3 regions of the Candidatus Thalassolituus haligoni genome follow, and region 1 is predicted to be linked to each of the others. Evidence: predicted binding sites of a transcription regulator. Region 1 holds the regulator's gene; each other region holds the start of a gene.
The links. Region 1 encodes LexA, which represses DNA repair genes until DNA is damaged. Its sites were predicted from a motif close to TACTGTNTANNTANACAGTA; they were not measured.

Region 1 (7,055 bases):
ACACTATCCATGCAAGGTAAAGACAGGTAAGTCATTAATACCTAGTGGAAATTCACTCAATAGTTTCAGGCAACATTCGTTTTTTCTACATTTTTCAAACGTATATAAACGACCCGTCAAAGAAGGATCAAGGCGTCATACCGTTTGCTGCTACGGGTCAGAGAGAAGGGAATCTTTCGAGTTTGAGCACCATCAGAGTGCCCCTGTGCCTTGCCCACACCAGGGCGCAGGCGTATTAACGGCCTGCTTGCTTTGCGTCCTGCGCCGCCCAGAATTGTTTCTTGCGATAAATCGTTGAGGCACTGATATCCAGCATGGCAGCCGCCTTGGGAATATTACCCTGGTAGTGATCAATTGCTCTTTCGATAATCCGTTTTTCCTCAAGCCATAACGGCAAGATGGGGGTATCCGCAGCCACCGGTTCGTCTGCAACCACCGCAGGCTTCAGTACTGTTGAAAGAGCCGGAGCATTTTCCTGTTTTTGAAAAAAATCAGGCAGATGGCTCGTTTCAATCTGTTGTCCCTGGTTTAAAACAACCATGTTTCTCAGCACATTCGCCAGTTCTCGCACATTACCCGGCCATTGGTAACTCATCAGGCAATCGTTTACTTCACGACTGATGCCTTGAAAAGATTTGCCTTCGTCTTCGTTAAACATCTGCAGAAAAGCATTGGCAATACGCAAGATATCCTGCCCGCGCTCCCGCAGTGGTGGCATATGTATCGGGATCACTACTGTCCGGTTAACTGACCCGCCAAAAGAAAGGAGCCCGGTTCCCATGCCGTTTCCGGTAAAATGACGCTTACCACAGACATCATTCAGAAGAACCGGGCTTGGCACATTCTAACACCGTACTGGCACAGCGACTCAACATCATCCCTCGTCATCAATTTCAGAAAACCGTCGATCAATACCAGGCCGACAAACGCACACGAACCTTGTCATGCTGGGGGCAATTGGTGGCCTTGCTGGTGGGTCAGCTGAGTGGTGCTTCCTCTCTGCGAGGGCTGGTTGAACAGCTCGATGTTCAATCCCGCCGTCTGTACCATCTGGGCCTGAAGCCCGTTCGCAAAAGCACACTGGCCGATGCCAATCAAAAGCGCTCCACGCGGGTCTATTACATGCTGTTCTTTCGCTTGCTGTCCCGTTTGGCCAGACAGAAAGGTCTTCGGGAAGTCATCACTCAGGTGCAACTGATCGACTCCACCACCATCTCCCTCTGTCAGTCACGCTACCAATGGGCCCATTTCCGGAAGAATAAAAGCGGTGTCAAAATCCATACGGTCTACGATCCCAATGCCGACACGCCCATCTATTTTGAAATCACCGACGCCAGAGTTAGCGATGGCCGCGCCATCTCTCAACTCTCTGTTTTTAAAGGCACTACTTACGTATTTGATCGTGCCTATAACGCTGGGGCGTGGCTCGAAAAGCTCGTGAATGAGGGCTGTCTGTTTGTGGGCCGGATGAAGAAAGATATGAATTACAAGGTCACGAAGTCTCTGCCACCGAAAGGGGTGGGTGTGGTGAGGGATGAAAAAATCGAAGTGTGTTACAAGACCCGATCGTATCTGAAAGGCCGCACCTTGAGGCGAGTCGTGTTTCATCGTCAGCAGGATGACAAGGAGCTGGTCTTCATCACTAATGACCTGAAACGCAGCGCTCTGGCGATTGCGGATTTGTACAAACAGCGCTGGCAGATTGAATTGTTTTTCAAGTGGATCAAGCAGAATCTCAAGATCAAACAGTTCTATGGTACGTCAGAAAACGCCGTCAAATTGCAGGTTTTAGTGGTGATGATCAGCTATGTGCTGTTGCGTCTGATCCAGCAAGGCGTGGCCCCTGAAAGGCGTTTGGGGAATGTGTCAATCCGACTGGGATCGGTACTTATGCAGCGAATGCCGCTGCTGGAGGTGTTCAGAAAACCACCGGATTTGCCGGATGATACAGGGCAGCTGGGTCTGGGATTTGGTTAACCGGACAATAGTGCTTGGTTTTACGCGACTTGATTGAAGTGGTCATAAGGTATCCTCATTGCATTTTATATTAGTTTTTTATTAGCTGGAAAAAGCATTTAATCTTGAGCCAACCCCCATGAACGACCGATTTGCAATCAGCATTTGTTCCGGGGTTAAAAGAGGTATTGCAGTGGATGTGCCAACATTAAAAAAACGACCAAAACAGCATCAAATTCAACGACAACAGACCTTTAAAACCCACACAACTAATTGATTTACAAGGAATAAAAAAATTCAATAAATATTTATCCAGAAATTTTTCACAGATATTATTTCGTAAAAATCCTGCGTGCTTTCAAATTCACTTTTCATATTCAAACCGAAAATGCAGTTTTGATTCGCAAAATGAGAATTAATTTGGGAATGCATAATCAGCAGCCGTTTGGATCCATCTATTTAATCCTGCACAGCGCTGAGAGAGGTTGCTGGATGTCAGAATAAGGCGGCCAACACCGCTCGCACAAATGCCTACTGGTCATTCCCACGGAACCCAGCAGTTTCTAGAAAAACCCGGAATGTACCCGGCAGCTGAAGCTGTCGATGGCAAGCTGTCGATGGCAAGCTGGCACTGCAAATATCAACCACTGTGGGTTTACACAGTATTTTTTACTGTATATATTCACACCCACTGTACAGATAAACAGACATGGAAACTTTATGATCAAGCTCACCGCCAGACAGCAGCAGGTACTCAACCTGATCAAATCCGCACTGGAGGAAACCGGCTTCCCACCTACCCGAGCAGAAATCGCCAAGGAGCTTGGCTTCAAATCCCCCAATGCGGCGGAAGAACACCTGAAAGCACTGGCTCGCAAAGGCGCTATCGACATCATGCCTGGCGCGTCCAGAGGCATTCGGATTCTCGGCTCCGAACAGGAAGGGCTGCCTATTGTCGGCCGTGTGGCAGCGGGTGAGCCTATACTGGCCCAGGAACATATCGAAGAGTACTGCAACCTGCCCGCCAATTTTTTCAAACCGGCTGCGGACTATCTGCTGCAAGTACAAGGCGACAGTATGAAAAACGCTGGCATTTTTAATGGCGACCTGATTGCCGTTCACAAATGTGAAAGTGCCCGCAACGGCCAGATCGTCGTCGCACGGGTCGAAAACGAAGTCACCGTCAAACGCCTTGAAAAGAATCGTCACAAGGTCATCCTGCATCCCGAAAATGAACATTACGGCCCGATTATCGTCGACCTGCGCCAGCAAGAGTTTTATATCGAAGGTTTGTATGTCGGCGTTATTCGTCGCAATCACTAACCGTACGTCCCAGCCAGATACCACAGGGTAGTCACCATTCACGAGGTTTTGTATGCGTCAACTCAGCTTGCCAGTCGATCGTCAGCCCGCTTTGCCGTTTACGAATGCCGTGCCACTGAAAACCAGGCCAAGACCGTCTGGCAGCCTGACCGAGGTGATTGTATCGGATGACAGCACCATTCAGCCGCTGCAGTTACTGCCCATACTGGCCCACTGCAATTCCAGTGATCGCTGGCTGATGTGGCTAAGCCCGAACCGGACGCTGAACAAACAATGGCTGGCCAGTATGAATCTCGACAAGGCACCCGTGGTGCATATTGACCTGTGTGCAGATACCCAGAAAGTGTTGTGCCAACGGATCCTCGCCAGCGGCAACAGCCATTTGATCATCGAATGGCAAGGTGACATCAGCCAGCATCAACGTCGACAACTCCGTGAGTTGGCACGCCAGAGTGGCAGTCATGTCGTGCTGGTACAGATTCGCCAAAACCCCTGAGCTTATTCAGCGCAAAAAAAAACGGGCAGCAAGGCTACCCGTTTTATGGTTGATCATCAGCGCGTGATTTAATGCAGCGAATACGTATGCTCTGCTACATCAAAGTCATCGTCGACATCCATACCAGACAGCTCACTGACCTTGCGGACACCCGCTTCCAGCATGACACGCGCAACATCCATATGGTGCTCACTCAAGCTGGCCTTGGCATCCTCTGAAAAGTGAATCCGCATCAGTGCATCGCCGTCTTGCTCATCAGCCCGACGCAACGCAACGTCCCCATTGGAAAGCTCAATAATCTCGAAAAAGCGTGCCATATACCGTCTCACGAAAAATGGTCAACGAGTTTAACATAACCGGAGCGAACACACGCGAAACATAGCGTGCCACCCTTGTATTGCAGCACGCTCGCTCGTCGTTACAAGCATCACATCAAACAGGAAATCCGGGCAGACTACACCCGTGGAAAACGAGTGAAGATCAGGATTCGCGCTGATTGGCGCGCTGTTCATCAATCAACCGATGAAAACTTGCCAACCAGTGAGACACACTATCGTCTTCATCACTGCTAGCTGACGACGCAATCAACCCGGACACTTCCGTCGCCAGCGACGAATCTACCGCCTGCGTATCCGGCCAGCCGAGCTGCTCCACGACCTGCAAAAACCGACAAAACCAACTGAACGTATCCGCTGACAATGCTTGCCATTGACGCATATCCCCAGTGACCAGCGCGGTTTGTTGTAATAACTGAGTCAGTGAGTCAACCCGGTTTGTTACCCCGGCAGCCAGCGCCAACTCATTAAGATAACAACGATAGGCCGCGAACAGCTGGAGCAAGGCCGCATCGTCCAGCGCCTGCTGCAACGCAGGTTCCTGCCCGGCACAGATTTGCTCCTGCAACAGTCGGCATTGATACAGGCGTTGGTTGGTCTGGCCAACCCAGTTGATTGCGGCCATTGATCAGAAGTCCAGAGTCAGGCCAAAGTGCCAGCCATCGCCCAATTTGTAACGTTTATCCATGCCCTCCATCCGGATACCGTTGTAACGATAACCGGTGTAGATACGGGCGGTAGGAATAACGGCATACTGGGCACGCAAGTCACTGCTGATCAGATTTTCCGCATCGCCAAAAGAGACAACCGGGGGCGCGTAATAGGCATAACCGGCAACACTGACATCCGGCTGAGTCGGTAGCGCTGCCCGGAAGAAACCACCGACACCCAGCGCGGCACCGCTGTAATGATCGGTATCAAAGGCAAACGCCTTGGCACCCAGCCCGATATACAGATTGCTGTGAGGTTTGCGTAAATCGACCACATGCACACCGGCTCCCAGCATGTTGCCATCATCCATGTGATGCAGTGCTGACAGGTTGATGTGCAAACCGGAACCGGCCTGGGTGGCATCATAAGCAACCCGTACAGCATCGTCTGCCAAGCTGAGATCCAGCGCACCACCGGCCTGGGCAGAGACCGCCAGACATGCCAATGTGGAACCAGTAATAACCCGACGCATAGCCTGAGCAATTCCCTTCATAATTCCCCCGAAAAGAGTAAAACCCGAACCGCAGAACAGCGGCCGGGACATCAAAGAACAAGTGCGGGCATCTTAGCAGTGCCCGGCAATCGGTAACATGCACTGATTACAAAAACTGACGGAATACGGGGAAGATCGACACCACACGATGGTATGGTGTCGAGACGCTCTTTCTGGCAGCCTTATTTCATCAGATCCAACAGCAGCTTGTTCAGCTTGCCGACATATTCAGCCGGATTTTTCAGCTGGCTACCTTCCGCTAACTGGGCCTGAGCATGGATCAGTCCTGCCAGTTCGGCAAAACGATCTTCATCCGGTTCATTGTCCAGCCGCTCGATCAACGGGTGAGTCGGATTGATTTCCAGAGTAATTTCCGGTTCAGGCATTTTCTGGCCAGCCGCTTCCAGCATCCGCCGCATGTGACCGCCCATATCAAACTGGCCAACCACCAAACAGGCCGGTGAATCCGTCAGACGAGAGGTTACACGCACAGATTTAACCTCAGGCAATACCTTTTCCAGCCGTTCGGTCAGGTTCTTGTGGCTTTCCTGCAGCGTTTCCTGCTGTTTCTTTTCGTCTTCATCGGCGAGCTCATCAAGATCCAGCTCACCTTTGGTGATGTCCTGGAAGGATTTGCCATCAAATTCATTCAGATGGCCGACCATCCATTCATCTACCCGATCCGTCAGCAACAGGACTTCGATACCCTTTTTACGGAAATACTCGATGTGCGGGCTACCCATACCAGCGGCGTAGGATTCAGCCGTGATGTAATAAACTTTTTTCTGCCCTTCCTGCATGCGCGCAACATAGTCTGCCAAACCAACCGTCTGGGCTTCGCTGCCACTGGTTGAGGTGGCAAAACGGAATAACGCGGCAATCTTTTCCTTGTTGGCAAAATCTTCAGCCGGGCCTTCTTTCAGCACATCGCCGAACTCGTCCCAAAACTGCTGGTATTTGTCACTGTCGTTTTTCGCCAGTTTGGTCAGGGTATCCAGGATACGTTTGACCAGTGCCGAGCGCATGCTGTCGACCTGTTTGTCTTGCTGCAGGATTTCACGCGAGACGTTGAGAGACAGGTCATTGGAATCCAGCACACCCTTAACGAAGCGCAGGTACAGCGGCAGGAACTGCTCGGCATCGTCCATAATAAAGACACGTTGCACATACAGCTTCAGACCACGGGCTGTATCCCGATTCCACATATCAAACGGAGCCTTCGACGGAATATACAGCAGGCTGGTGTAATCCAGTTTGCCTTCCACCCGGTTATGCATCCAGGTCAGCGGCTCATTCCAGTCGTGGGAAATGTGTTTGTAGAACTCCTGGTATTCTTCGTCAGTCAGTTCCGAGCGCGAGCGCGTCCACATCGCCTTGGCCTGGTTGACGGCTTCTGGTGCCTTGCTGGCTTCAGCATCGGCAGCGTCGTCGTCCGCACTGATTTCCGGCGGCAAGAACACGGGGACGGCAATATGATCAGAATATTTTTTGATCAGCGAACGCAAACGGTAGTTGTCGGCAAACTCGGCTTCATCCGCTTTCAGGTGCAGGGTAATACGGGTGCCGCGCTCGGGCTTGTCGATGGTTTCCAGTGAAAACTCACCTTCACCAGCGGATTCCCAGCGAATACCTTGCTCAGCCGACTCGCCCGCACGACGGGTATCAACCACCACCTTGTCAGCGACAATAAAGGCTGAGTAAAACCCCACACCAAACTGGCCGATCAGCTGGGAGTCCTGCT
Region 2 (7,055 bases), 1.5 Mb from region 1:
ACACCGCGCTCTTCAAGCGCCATGGCGAGCAGGGCTATGGTTACCTGCTCCCCGGTTGAGACCAGTACATCCATCTCTCGAGGTGATGGATTATCAGAAATAGAGTTGGCCAGGCCAATCAGGCGGTTGGTTTCGCCACTCATGGCAGACACCGCCACCACAACCTGATGACCGGCATCGTGGAAGGACTTTACCTTGTCGGCGACCATTTCGATCCGCTCGACTGTACCGACCGACGTGCCTCCATATTTCTGTACGTATAGCGCCATGATGTAACAACCGGGGTTGACTAAACTAAAAAGGGCGCCAATTAAACAACAATTGTCATAAACAAGAAAGATACAGAGTGTATGGAAAACGTTACTGATTTCAGGACTGACTGATCTACTCAAGTACCCATACACAAACAGTGGATATAAAACGAGTGACGATGGCCATCCCGACACAGCCCAGAATGATAAAACGGGCATTAAAGCCCGTTTTATCATTCTTTGCAGTAATCGATTCCCAGAAAATCAGGCTACCGATTCAGCCCAGCGCTCAAACGCCGCAAGCGCATCGGCAATCCCTTCTGGCTTCTGCCCACCCGCCTGCGCCATTTCAGGCTTGCCACCCCCGCGACCGTCGACATATTCCGCACAGGCCTTGACCGCATCCCCGGCTTTGGCAGACTTGATCAGGTCTTTGGTCACACCGGCAAGCAGGGTGACCTTGCCGTCGTTTTCAGCGGCCAGCATGATCAACGCACTGCCCAGCTTGTTTTTCAGCTGATCCATGATAGTACGCAGAGCATTGACATCTGCACCATCCAGACGAGCGGCCAGAACCTTGATGCCCTTTATGTCTTTAGCCTGACCAGCAAGATCTGAACCGGCATTGCTGGCCAGCTTGGATTTCAACGCCTCCAGCTCTTTTTCCAGGGTCTTGTTGCGACTCAGTAATTGGTCAACTTTCTCACCAACGTTGTCGGTAGAGCCTTTTAATACCGCAGCAATTCCCTTCAGCGCCTGTTCCTGCTGGCCAACAAAGTCCAGTGCTGCCTGGCCAACAACCGCTTCTATACGACGGATACCTGCGGCGATACCGCTCTCGGAGCTGATTTTCAACAATCCGATATCGCCGGTACGCGCGGCGTGAATACCACCACACAGCTCAACAGAAAAATCATTGATGCCCATCGACAATACACGCACCTCGTCATCGTACTTTTCGCCAAACAGCGCCATGGCACCGGTTTCACGAGCAGCGTCGATATCCATCAAACGTGTCGTTACCGGTGTATTGGCACGGATCTGACGGTTAACCAGAGTTTCGATTTGCAGCAGCTCTTCTGGCTTGATCGCTTCGAGGTGGGAAAAGTCGAAGCGCAATTTGTCATAGGTAACCAACGAGCCTTTCTGCGCCACGTGTGACCCCAATACTGTACGTAACGCAGCATGCAGCAAATGTGTAGCGGAGTGATGCAAAGCTGTTGCCTGGCGTTTTTCGGCATCGACCGTTGCCGTCAGTATATCGCCCGCGACCACACGGCCTTCCACCAGTACACCTTGATGCAGGTGATTTTTACCTTCTTTGGTGGTGTCTTTTACCTGAAAAACCACACCCTTTGCGGTCAGAAAGCCGGTATCTCCAGCCTGACCACCGCTTTCGGCATAAAATGCGGTTTCGTCCAGTACCAGCGTGGCTTCATCACCGGCAAGCAGTTCGACTACGGCTTCACCGTTCTTGAACAGGGCTTTCACCGTACCGGTATTTTCCAGTGCGTCGTAACCACGGAAGGCAGTTTCACCGTCAATGGCCAGACCCGCGCCATAGTGAGCACCAAAGTTGCCAGCAGCACGGGCTTTTTCGCGCTGTTTGTTCATTTCTACGTCAAACCCGGCTTCGTCGACCTTGAGGTCGCGTTCACGGGCAACGTCAGCGGTCAAATCCAGCGGGAAGCCGTAGGTGTCGTATAACTTGAATGCCGTTTCACCCGGAATGGTATCGCTCTCGAGTGTTTCAATCGTTGCATTAAGAATCGCCATTCCCTTGTCCAGTGTCTTGGCAAATTGCTCTTCTTCCAGACGCAGTACTTTTTGTACATGCTCCGACAGCTCCGACAACTCTGGATAGGCCTCACCCATTTGCTCAACCAGCGCAGGAACCAGCGTATGGAAAAAGCCAACCGCTGCACCCAGCATATGACCATGACGCACAGCGCGGCGAATAATGCGGCGCAGGACGTAACCGCGGCCTTCGTTAGAGGGCAAAACTCCGTCGATAATCAGGAAGCTGGTAGAACGGATATGGTCGGCAATCACACGCAGTGACTTGTTCTCGGTATCCTGGCAACCGGTGGCATTCGCGGCGGCGGCCAACAATGCCTGGAACAGATCAATTTCGTAATTACTGTGAACCCCCTGCATGATGGCGGAGATACGCTCAAGGCCCATACCGGTATCAACCGATGGCTTCGGCAGTGGCACCATCTCACCATCAGGCTGGCGGTCGAACTGCATAAAGACGTTGTTCCAGATCTCGATAAAGCGGTCGCCGTCTTCTTCAGGTGACCCTGGAGGCCCACCCCAGATGTGCTCACCATGATCGTAGAAAATTTCGGTGCAAGGGCCACATGGCCCAGTGTCACCCATCTGCCAAAAGTTATCCGACGCAAAACGGCTGCCTTTATTGTCTCCGATGCGGACAATTTTCTCAGCCGGAATACCGACTTGTCGGTGCCAGATATCAAAGGCTTCATCGTCATCGGCATAAACGGTGACCATCAGTTTCTCGACTGGCAGGTTCAACCATTCTTTTGACGTCAGCAGCTCCCAGGCAAACTTGATGGCGTCTTCCTTGAAATAGTCACCAAAACTGAAGTTACCCAGCATTTCAAAGAAGGTGTGGTGACGGGCGGTATAACCCACGTTTTCCAGATCATTATGCTTGCCACCCGCACGGACACAGCGTTGCGATGAGGTGGCTCTGGTGTAACTGCGCTGGTCTTTTCCGAGAAATACGTCCTTGAACTGCACCATACCGGCGTTGGTAAACAACAAGGTCGGGTCATTGGCAGGAATTAAAGGACTGGATGGCACCACCTCGTGCCCCTTGGAGGCAAAGAAATCGAGGAATGCCTGGCGAATATCTGCGCTTTTCATACGAGGGCGTAATTCCGAAGGTTGGTTGCATCAAAAGCGGCAGTATAGCGGGTTGCTCCGCTTTGTCCGAGTCCCGCACACACTCCAAACCATCACCAGGGTATAAAACCCGGTAGAAAACACTTGACCTGACACTCAAACAATATAACCATAAAGGAATATTTGAATGACTTGCCAATGACCGAAAGCGCTTATTATGGACAGGCAAGTTCGTACTACACCCACAGACTTGAGGTTGTTGCCATGAATGTTGATCGTATGGTGTTTGCGTTTGCCGGATGCTTTATTTTATTGAGTCTGGCGCTGTCGCAGCTGCACAGTGTGTACTGGCTGTGGTTTACCGCATTTGTCGGCGTCAATATGCTGCAGGCAGCATTTACCGGTTTCTGCCCCTTGGCGATGATTCTGAAAAAGGTCGGTCTTAAAGCAGGTTGCGCGTTTTCCTGACACCGGTTTATTGACGCTGAGCATTATTCGCCCTGATCCTCGCTGTCTTCACAACAGGCATCCAGTGCGTATTGAATCTGATCGGTGTTAAATCCGCGATAGCTCAGAAAACGGTAAACTCGCGCCTTTTCTTTCTGATCCGCAAGGCGAACTCTGGCAAGTTCGCCACTCACTCCAAGTTTTTTAGCCGCTCCGGCTCGGGCCAATTCAAACCAGTCCAGCTCACAGCCTTCAAATGCCGTGCGCACGATGACGTCTGCTACGCGTCTCTGGCGTAGCTCCTGCTGAATGCGTAATGGCCCCTGCCCTCGTTGAAATCGGGTGCGCAAAAAAGACCCGGTAAAGCGTTCGTCGCTTTGCCAGCCACTCTGGGTAAAGTCATCAAGAATATCATTCAGTAATAATTCGAAGCGCACCCGCTCATCGCTGTCAATACGGTCATAAAAACGACGGGTCAGCTTGCTGTGCAATTCGTCGCGGCTGTGCTCGCGGCGGGACAATAAATCGATACCAGCCTGGCGCAGCTGCGGTCGCAGTTCAGCCAGGCTGATGGCAGGTAATAAATCAGTCAGCTTCGACTTCTTCGACATTGTCGTTGCCAGCACTTTGATTCAGGTTGGGAACAACGATCAGCTGGGCACGAATGCCGGCTTCAATTTCTTCGGCGATTTCTGGATGCTCTTCCAGATAGGCCGCCGCATTGGCTTTACCCTGACCAATCTTGTTGTTCTGATAGCTGTACCAGGCACCGGCTTTCTGCACCAGCTCACACTTCACACCCAGATCAATAATCTCGCCCATGTGGTAGATGCCAGAGCCGTACATGATCTGGAATTCGGCCTGTCTGAACGGTGGCGCAACCTTGTTCTTGACGACTTTGACTCGGGTCTCGTTACCGATGGCCTCGTCACCTTGCTTGACCGAACCGATACGGCGAATATCGAGGCGAACGGACGAATAGAATTTCAGCGCATTACCACCGGTCGTGGTTTCCGGGCTACCAAACATCACGCCGATCTTCATGCGAATCTGGTTAATAAAAATCACCAGACAGTTGGCATTTTTGACATTGCCGGTGATTTTACGTAACGCCTGAGACATCAAACGCGCCTGCAGACCCACGTGGCTGTCACCCATCTCACCTTCAATTTCAGCCTTCGGTGTCAATGCTGCCACGGAGTCAATCACGATGACATCGACAGCACCAGAACGTACCAGGCTGTCACAAATTTCCAGCGCCTGTTCGCCGGTATCAGGCTGGGATACCAGCAAACTGTCCAGATCAATACCCAGCTTTTCAGCGTACAAGGGATCCAGGGCATGCTCGGCATCAATGATAGCAACCGTCTTGCCCTGCTTTTGTGCCTGGGCCATGGTCGACAAACAGAGGGTGGTTTTACCTGAGCTTTCCGGGCCATAGATTTCAACAATACGGCCCATGGGCAGACCACCAATACCAAGTGCAATATCGAGTCCGAGCGAGCCGGTAGAAACAGCCGGAATTGCTTCACGAGGCTGCTCGCCCATCTTCATGATGGCGCCTTTGCCAAACTGGCGTTCGATCTGACTCAGAGCAGCGTCAAGGGCTTTTTGTTTGTTCGCGTCCATTGAATGTCCTCTCATCGCCAGCGTATGAAATCCACTGGCTGATCCGGAAAGTTTTACTGTAAATTTGACCAGTAGTTAAACACAATTTCCGGACAGCGCCAAGCCAGCAAATTATTTTTTACTGGATGTATTCACAGTTTTTATGCTTGCTCCAGCCAACGGGTCAAGCCCCTGATGGCATGTATAACCGCTTGCTGGCGTACGGCTGCACGGTCACCGTCAAAATGGCAACACTCGGCACTAATACGCCGATGGTTACCCCAGGCAAACCAGACAGTGCCCACAGGCTTGCCCGGAACCGAACCACCCGGCCCGGCGATGCCGCTGATAGACACCGCAACATCGGCACGGCTATGACTCACCGCACCGGCGACCATTTCCCGCACCGTCGCTTCACTGACTGCACCATCCACCACCAGCGTTTCTTTCGACACCCCCAGCAGCTGCATTTTGGCTTCGTTCGAATACGTCACAAACCCGCAGTCAAACCAGGCAGATGAACCTGGCAAGTCGGTACAAGCAGCCGCAACCCCACCCCCGGTACAGGACTCCGCAGTCGCCAGCCGCCAGTGGCGCAGCACAAGTTGATTGGCAAGGTCTTCCGTCAGGCTGTACAGGTTCATAGTTTTCTCCAGATGTCCCCTCCAGTGTAACGCTTTGCAAGATGCCTGGTTAGAGGTGATGAATCTGACGCTTTTGACGTCACTGGATGCCAGCGACAGGACGTTTGTGGCGACAATGCCAGAGTCTGTTGGAGTCTTGTTATTTTCACAACTCTGCCCTATCAATCAATGGTCTATCAATCAATGGCCTATCAAAGAGAGCCTGCTGTACGGTAAAAAAATAGCATAGGATCTTTGTATGTCGGATCCTTGTATGAGGTATGGCGGAAGACTCAGCTCCGGAGAGCTGATGTCTGGCTGTTAGCCGCTGCCGCAGAATTCCGCCGCAGGGTTTCCGAAGGCAGTTCGCCAATGTGCTGACGATAATAATGGGCAAAGCGGCCGGGGTTGGAGAAGCCGTATTTCATGGCTACCTCCGTGACATTACGCACGATACGGGGATTGGCATTCAAATCCTGGAATACGCATTCAATCTTGAGCTGGCGAATAAATTCACCGAGGGTACAACCCAGTGTCGCCTTTAGACGGTTATACAGAGTCCGGACACTGACCTGGCAGTACGCCGCCAGCTCAGAGACCTCCGGTTCATCAAGAATCGTTTCCAGTACGCGCTGGCGCAATTGATGTACCACACGATCTCCGATAGGCGTGTTAGCGATAAAACAATGACCCGGCTCCTGCCAGAGTTGCAGCACCAGGGCATAACACACCCGCAGCTGATAATAATGAATATGCTCGTGGAAATATCCGGGGCTGTACTGCGGCTTCGCCATATCCCGAACCAGGCGCTCAAGCTCTGGTGACCGACAAACGGGAATATCCTTGTGGCGGCCACTCCATAACCACCCCATCCCCATTGCCGCCTGTTTTAACTCCGCCACGGGTAGCATCAAAATACTGACAAAGCCGTCGCCGTCTGGTGCCAGCTGAATACGAGACCCCTCTGACACCACCAGAATGTCACCGGCTTGTAATTGGTACGACTTGCCAGAGCAAGACAACTGATGATTACCCGCATGGCTGACCAACAGCTGCACAACGCCCGAGGGGACGTGCCAGTGACAGGCCATACTGACCTGTTCAAGGGCAATCTGAACATGCTCCCCCAGCCGCTCAACCCGCACCGGTCGACGCACTTCCGCCACACTGTCTGGCAGTAGCCGACGTTGCTGCCCGCTCAAGACCCGACACGCTGCCCGTAGCCGCGATTCATCGCTGGGGGTATACCCCACCT
Region 3 (7,055 bases), 1.6 Mb from region 1:
GCGTAACGAAATCATTGCTGACAGAAACGCCCACTCACAGGCTTTCTTGTCGGATTTGCCAAAGGCATTGGTTTTTTTGTTGGTGCGAAACTCACCAAAATTTTTGCTCACTGCCTTATGTTGCTGATTGCCGAAATAGAATTGTATTGACGTTCCCAGCCGAGGCTTCGCTTGTTCCTGAGACATTGCATCATCAATAGAATAGCTACCCACATCATCACGCGCATAAGCAGATGAGACCATCAGCAATCCGGCCAACACACCAATCATCGTCTTCATATTCTATTCCTTGCTATGAAAGTCACAACTTCAGGCCGATATAACCAAACCAAACACCTGAAGTATTCGACGCTTACTTGAAGTAAGACTCTTCGTTAAAAGTACTGAGCCATTCCGTATGGAACGCTACCATACCGGCAATAAACATACCGTTAACCACTCCCTCGGGAAACATCATCAAAGGCAAATAGCGCAGGTAATCATGCCAGATACGGTCTGTGGTATAGGTATCACTGAGTGCATAAACACTGCTTTGCAGCACATCCAGAAAGGCATGAGTAACCCCGGCATTCAGAAACCCGGCAACAAGAATATAGATAAACGGGTTATGGGGCAGGCGTCGATAGACCAGTGAGTAAAAACCGTAGGTAAACCCGATAGGTGCTGCATTCTGTACCAGGTAATGATAACCCAGTGCCGACCACTCAAATTGCCCCAGCAACGCCAACACCAGCTGCATCATGGCGGTCGCCACCAGCGCCAGCCGCCAGCCCATCATCAGAGTGACGGAGGTGAGCGCCAGAATATGAAAACCCAGCCCCGGCACAATGCCTGCCTGTGCTTGCCAGAATAAAATCATCACCAGCACACTGCCAAAAAACAGATGTTGGGCAGGGCGGTGTTCAATCAGCGCCGACCAGCGATAGCTGTAGATACTCCAGCCCAGCAGAGCAAGGCTGGCAAGTGACATCAACCCCAGTAACCAGCCTGGCAGCATTGGACTCATGAGGGGGTGCTCCTGCGGATTATCAGGTTATTGAAAGGTCAGACGATCAGTTCCTGGCAATACATCAGGGCGTCTTCGCGTCCCTGTTTGGCCGGATAGTAGTTGCTTCGGACACCAACCTGGCAAAAACCCAGCTTTTCATAAACCGCGATCGCCGCACGGTTACTTTCGCGCACTTCAAGAAACATACGTTCATTGCCGTTGGCTGCAACCGTATCCAGCAGATGTTGCAATAACTGCTGTCCCAGACCGTGTCCCTGATAATCAGGGTGAATGGCAATATCCAGCAGTTCAGCCTCCCCGGCCACCTGGGTCACGACAGCAAAACCGACAATGGCCTCGGTGAGCTCCAGCCGCCACACCACCTGTTTTTTATTCAGGTAGCGAACCATCACTGCACTACTCCATGGATGAGACTGACAGCGCTGTTCAATTGCCATCAGTGCTTGCAGGTCTTCCGGACTGGCCGCGACAATACGGACACTGTTGCTCATGATTGCTCCACCGGCAGTTGTTCCATCGGCAGCTTCAGCAATGCCAGCCACAGTTGTTTTTTCTGTTCCGCACTATTCATCACGCTGAAGACATCACCGTCCTGATAGCAGCCAGGCACCTGGATACGTGTGAGCCACTGACCGGAGCGAGGGCCAAAGCCAATTACAAAACGGCCACCATGATGGACAAAAAATTGCCATTGTGCCCGCAGTGCCTGTTCCGCCACTGCGGCACTCTGATCTTCCTTGCCATGCTCGATAAAGGGCCAACGAAAGGAGAGCGGTTCGCCTCTTTCCTGATTCCATCCCATCCCTGCTGCCACCCGCAAGGCAAAGGCCTGCATCGCCTGGAGCTGTTCTCTGCCATCACACACCCAGATGGCACCACCTCCCATCGCCACAAAATGCAGTTCAAAACGCGGCGGGGTCAAATCAACAACCGTCACCGCTTCGAAGGGCAGCGGTGCAGACGGAGTCCGCGCTGGTTCGACTGGTGGAACTTTAAGGCTTGCCGTTGCGGGGTTCCTGGCGAGTACATTTGCGGGTACCGCAGGCGCGTTACCACGAGTCTCTGCTATCGCCGTGGATGTACCACGATGCTGCAGCAATTCTGCCGCGAAATGACCTCCCGGAGAGTGATCTTCGGCATGATGGTAGTTGGGCAGATGACCCGTTGGCAGTTCACTGCCATGCGGGCCACCTTGCTCTCCGAGCCAGGGTAACAACTGACTCGGTGCTGCGTTAGGCAGCTCGTGCCGGGGCACCCATATCGGGATACCCATGGCATGAAGATACTGGCAACGAACGGCTTCACGCATCGGAATCAGACACCGTCGTTTTGTGGATGCTGACGATCCTTGCCAGAGTAAAGCAGGTTCAGAGCATGGATGTAGGCCTTGGCCGACGCCACGACGATATCGGTATCAGCACCACTGCCGTTGACAATACGACCGCCTTTTTCAAGACGTACCGTAACTTCACCCTGGGAATCGGTGCCCTTGGTAATGTTATTCACTGAATACAGCAGCAGATTGGCACCTGAGCCAGCCACTTGATCAATGGCTTTTAATGCCGCATCAACCGGGCCAGAGCCTTCACTGGTCACCTTGTGCTCAACACCATCCTGGCTGACTACCAGCGATGCCAGCGGCATTTCTCCAGTGGCCGAACGGCATTCCAGTGCCACCAGCTTGTACACATCCGGAGCGGCATCTGCAGCGACTTCGCTGACCAGGGCCTGCAAGTCTTCATCAAAAATTTCGTGCTTTTTATCCGCCAGTTCCTTGAAGCGGGCAAACGCTTCGTTGAGGGCGACGTCAGAATCAAAACTCATTCCCAGCTCTTCCAGACGACTGCGGAAAGCCGCACGACCCGAGTGTTTGCCCATCACCATTTTATTAGCACCCCAACCAACGTCTTCGGCCTTCATGATTTCGTAGGTTTCGCGGTGCTTGAGTACCCCATCCTGGTGAATACCGGATTCATGGGCAAAGGCGTTGGCTCCGACGATGGCCTTGTTCGGCTGCACCGGGAAGCCGGTAATGGACGACACCAGACGGGAGGTCGGCACAATCTGGGTGGTATCAATAGCAGTTGAAATATTAAACAGGTCATGACGGGTGCGGGTCGCCATCACGATCTCTTCCAGCGCAGCGTTACCGGCCCGCTCACCCAGACCATTAATGGTGCATTCTACCTGGCGAGCGCCATTGGCAACGGCGGCAAGGGAGTTGGCCACCGCCAGCCCGAGGTCATTATGACAATGCACGGAGAAGATTGCCTTGTCAGCGTTGGGGATACGCTGCAGCAAGGTCTTGATGGTGTGGCCAAATTCTTCCGGAATGGCATAGCCTACCGTGTCTGGAATATTGATCGTACGCGCACCGGCATTGATCGCGGCTTCGATAATACGGCAGAGGAAATCGATTTCGGAACGCCCAGCGTCTTCACAGGAAAACTCCACATCGGCAACGAGGTTGCGGGCTTTTTTCACCGCATACACCGCTTGTTCTAACACCTGATCAGGTTGCATACGCAACTTGTACTGCATATGAATGGGCGAGGTCGCAATAAACGTATGAATGCGGGCACGTTCGGCTTTTGCCAGAGATGCTGCTGCACGCTCAATATCGTTATCTATCGCCCGTGCCAAGCTGCAAACGGTGCTTTCACGCACCGCCTGGGCAACCGCCTCAATGGCGGAGAAATCTCCCGGGCTTGCCGCAGCAAAACCCGCCTCAATGACATCCACTCGCATCTTTTCCAGCGCCTTGCCGATACGAACCTTTTCTTCTTTGGTCATGGACGCGCCAGGGCTCTGCTCACCGTCGCGCATAGTGGTATCAAAAATGACCAGACGATCTGGCTGACTCATGGAAATCTCCCAAATAGGTACAACGTAACGGGGCATTATACGACGCTATCGCATCTGCCGCACAGCCAAACCCTCAATACAGGATGATCCCGGTTACATAACAGAGCTTGAACAACCTGCAATAATACTGTTTATTTGTACAGTATTTTTCAGTTTTCGCTGCGTACCGATTCAGTACGCCAGGAGTCATCATGAATCTGTCCGGCTCATCCCTGATCAACAGCGGTAACACCCCGCTGGAACAGGTGCTCGATCAGAGTCAGATCTGGCAAGACCAACGCTTGCCAGATCACCAACAAGCGCTTCTGTCCAGTGGCTTTACCAGCCTTGATACGCAACTGCCCGGCGGTGGCTGGCAAGCCGGGCAAGTATGTGAGGTGTATCACCAGGGACTTGAGGCCGGTGAATTAAGCCTGATATTACCGGCACTGGCCAGCTTGAGTCAGCAGCCCAAATGGATTCTCTGGGTCGCTCCCCCTGCCATTCCTTACGCCCCGACCCTGACATTGGCTGGTGTCAGGTTAAAACACATTCTGGTGGTGCATCCAAAGTCTTACCAAGAAGCTATCTGGTGTCTGGAAGAAGGTCTCCGCAGTGGCCATTGCAGTGCAGTACTGGGATGGCTCCACGAATCGCATGAAAGACATGTCCAACGGCTGCAACTTGCTGCCAGCGACACCAACAGCCACTGCTGGCTGTGGCCACACACTGGCTTTGACCCCGGCAACTCTCCGGCCACCTTGCGGTTAGGGATCAAACGGCTACAAGCGGATGTATTCCAGGTCGAGCTATTCAAACGTCGTGGTTGCTGGCCGAGCCAACCGTTCGAGGTTGCACTGGCTTCCGCCCGGAAGTAGTACGTGCAACGCGAATATCCGAATGAATGGGGCTGAACAGAGTACCTGTTGCGTTGTCGACAAAAACGACAGGCACAACAACATTTTTTGCCTTGAGTCAGATCAACTTCTATCGCCCTTTTCCATCAGCAATCACTGGTGTTTGCTAACCAACTGATTTACCGCAATAAAATCTGCCGATTTCAAACCGCTGCGGATAATTCCCTGCTGGCATAAAGTTGGCAACAGTCCTTTGCAGTTAATGTCGGTTTGGCGTTAGCAAAGCGTCAGCGCCGCTAAGGTGAAAACCTTGTCGCTGCGATACCTACCACCTGCACTGGAGTCCTATCATGGCCGAATTTTATGTCAAAAAGCCCGTTGGCGAGGGCGTCATCGCCGCTGTTCACCTGTCGACTTGCAGCCAGTTGCCAGAACCCGAGAGTCTGATGTATCTGGGTTCCTACGCTTCCGCAGAAGTCGCTTACAAACTCGCGAATGGCTATTTCCCCGAAGTCGGCTTTTGTCCAGACTGCCTGCAAAAAGCGGGCTGAGCATTGGATTTCAAGGCAACCGGGCCAGTTTCTAACGGTTGCCTGCCACCCAAATTCAAAACAGACAGCACCAAGATCGTTGGCTGATATCTGCATAACCCCGCCATGGCGTTTGATCATTTGCGCCACAGCTCAAATCCACAATCGCCAGCCACAATTCAAAGCCACAATTCAAAGCCGCCGGTCGTTCCGGTAGGGCTTTTATCTCCTTGTACAAAAGGTTCAAACAGGGTTTTAGTGCCAAAGCCCGGATCACCATCACCACCTGGATGCTCGGCCAATACCAGCCAGACCGATGCGATTGCCATCACAGGATCCTGCGGGTGTCGCGTTCGGCATAGTAGCCGTTCAGTACACCAACGACGGCTGCCTGATTTATGACTTCAAAATTGCAACCTCCTTTGGTACATCAGCGAAGCGGACAATCGTTCCGACAGCGTGCTGGTGATCGAAAATAGGTTCGGATTCAGCCCGGAACTGGCTATAAGTAATATCGCCACAGCGTTGTTGAGGCAGGATCTCGACGCCCGGAATGCCAACAGGACACAAGCCGTCGCAAAGTTGATCGATACGGAAGAATTGATTATCGATGTGCGAAATAACGGTGATGGCTACGACACAGCCAGCCAGACCATTGGGTACTTTTTCAATAGCGAACGGGGTTCTTTACCATAAACAGGCGCGATTGGGGAACAACCGTACCGCACCGGTAGCCATCACCCTGACACCTGCGACGGCCACTATCTCAAATCGGTTGCGTGCCGCGCTAACCAACCAACACTGCCGAGAGATTGACTCTGGCGCTGCCTGAAGTACCCAACGTGCAATGTATTGTTGGTTGGTAAGCTGACCCAGGAGCATGGCAGACCTTGTCGCAAGCAACTGTCCTCCGATATCGAGTTTGACACCATTAATGAGTATTATGTCAGTAGTGCTGCCGTATGGTTTGAAGATAAGCGATTCCGGTTTATATCAACGTACCGTTCTCGACCAGGGAACAGCGTAAAAACACGGACGACACCAGACTGGACATAGCCTGGGCACCACTGACCCAATCACTGTCATCACCCGGTTGCAGAGGAAGTTTATGAAAACCGTACTGCTCGCTGGAGGAACCGGGTACCTGGGTGGCCATATCTGGCAGTTACTGCTGCAACAGGGTTATCGGGTCCGTGCACTGGTGCGCAACCCAGACAAAGTAGACCCGTTACTGGCTCGCCTCAGTGACGTACGAACCGTCGAAGTGACTCACCCAGCCAGCCTGAGAGATTGCTGCGAAGGGGTGGATCTCGTCATTTCAACACTGGGAATCAACCGGCAACAGGATGGCCTGCGTTATCGCGAAGTAGACTACCAGGCCAACTTGAACTTGCTGCAAGAAGCCCAACGATCAGGCGTCGACTGTTTTGTTTACGTTTCGCTACTCAATGGTGAGTACTTACGTCATCTGGCCATATGCGACGCCAAGGAAGCCTTTGTCGACCAGCTCAGGCTATCCGGTCTTAACTATCGAGTCATACGACCGAACGGTTTTTTTCCCGAGCTGAACGAGATGCTGGCCATGGCTCAGCGAGGACGAATCTGGCTGCTGGGGAATGGTCAGCAACGCTACAATCCGATTCATGGCGAAGACCTGGCGCGTATGTGTGTCAACGCCCCCTTCCAGCCACTGCTGGAGCTTCCCATCGGAGGCCCGGAAACGCTCACTCATCAAGAAATTGCCCGACTCGCTTTTGTGGCCGCAGGGAACTCGAAACCACGTATCACCCATATTCCGGTGACTGCTGCCCGAGT

Region 2: recA (recombinase RecA) is a predicted target of LexA. The motif match lies at 5,253-5,272, and genes of this name have one in related genera.
Region 3: imuA (translesion DNA synthesis-associated protein ImuA) is a predicted target of LexA. The motif match lies at 4,000-4,019, and genes of this name have one in related genera.

Annotation. Positions count from the first base shown of each region.
Region 1 is NZ_CP139482.1:1,903,450-1,910,504, reverse strand. It holds gene SOJ49_RS08550 (helix-turn-helix domain-containing protein) at 236-733, opposite strand; gene SOJ49_RS08545 (IS4 family transposase) at 835-1,977, shown strand; gene lexA (transcriptional repressor LexA) at 2,677-3,279, shown strand; gene SOJ49_RS08535 (cell division inhibitor SulA) at 3,332-3,775, shown strand; gene SOJ49_RS08530 (hypothetical protein) at 3,844-4,092, opposite strand; gene SOJ49_RS08525 (DUF6586 family protein) at 4,256-4,735, opposite strand; gene SOJ49_RS08520 (YfaZ family outer membrane protein) at 4,739-5,314, opposite strand; gene htpG (molecular chaperone HtpG) at 5,497-7,055, opposite strand, start outside.
Region 2 is NZ_CP139482.1:3,399,737-3,406,791, forward strand. It holds gene SOJ49_RS15225 (aspartate kinase) at 1-269, opposite strand, end outside; gene alaS (alanine--tRNA ligase) at 516-3,143, opposite strand; gene SOJ49_RS15235 (DUF2892 domain-containing protein) at 3,387-3,590, shown strand; gene SOJ49_RS15240 (regulatory protein RecX) at 3,614-4,180, opposite strand; gene recA (recombinase RecA) at 4,155-5,198, opposite strand; gene SOJ49_RS15250 (CinA family protein) at 5,339-5,821, opposite strand; gene SOJ49_RS15255 (helix-turn-helix domain-containing protein) at 6,094-7,055, opposite strand, start outside.
Region 3 is NZ_CP139482.1:3,511,389-3,518,443, forward strand. It holds gene SOJ49_RS15775 (excinuclease) at 1-279, opposite strand, end outside; gene SOJ49_RS15780 (energy-coupling factor ABC transporter permease) at 353-1,006, opposite strand; gene rimI (ribosomal protein S18-alanine N-acetyltransferase) at 1,045-1,500, opposite strand; gene SOJ49_RS15790 (hypothetical protein) at 1,497-2,318, opposite strand; gene SOJ49_RS15795 (2-isopropylmalate synthase) at 2,324-3,874, opposite strand; gene imuA (translesion DNA synthesis-associated protein ImuA) at 4,066-4,731, shown strand; gene SOJ49_RS15805 (hypothetical protein) at 5,061-5,261, shown strand; gene SOJ49_RS15810 (hypothetical protein) at 5,420-5,569, opposite strand; gene SOJ49_RS15815 (SDR family oxidoreductase) at 6,349-7,055, shown strand, end outside.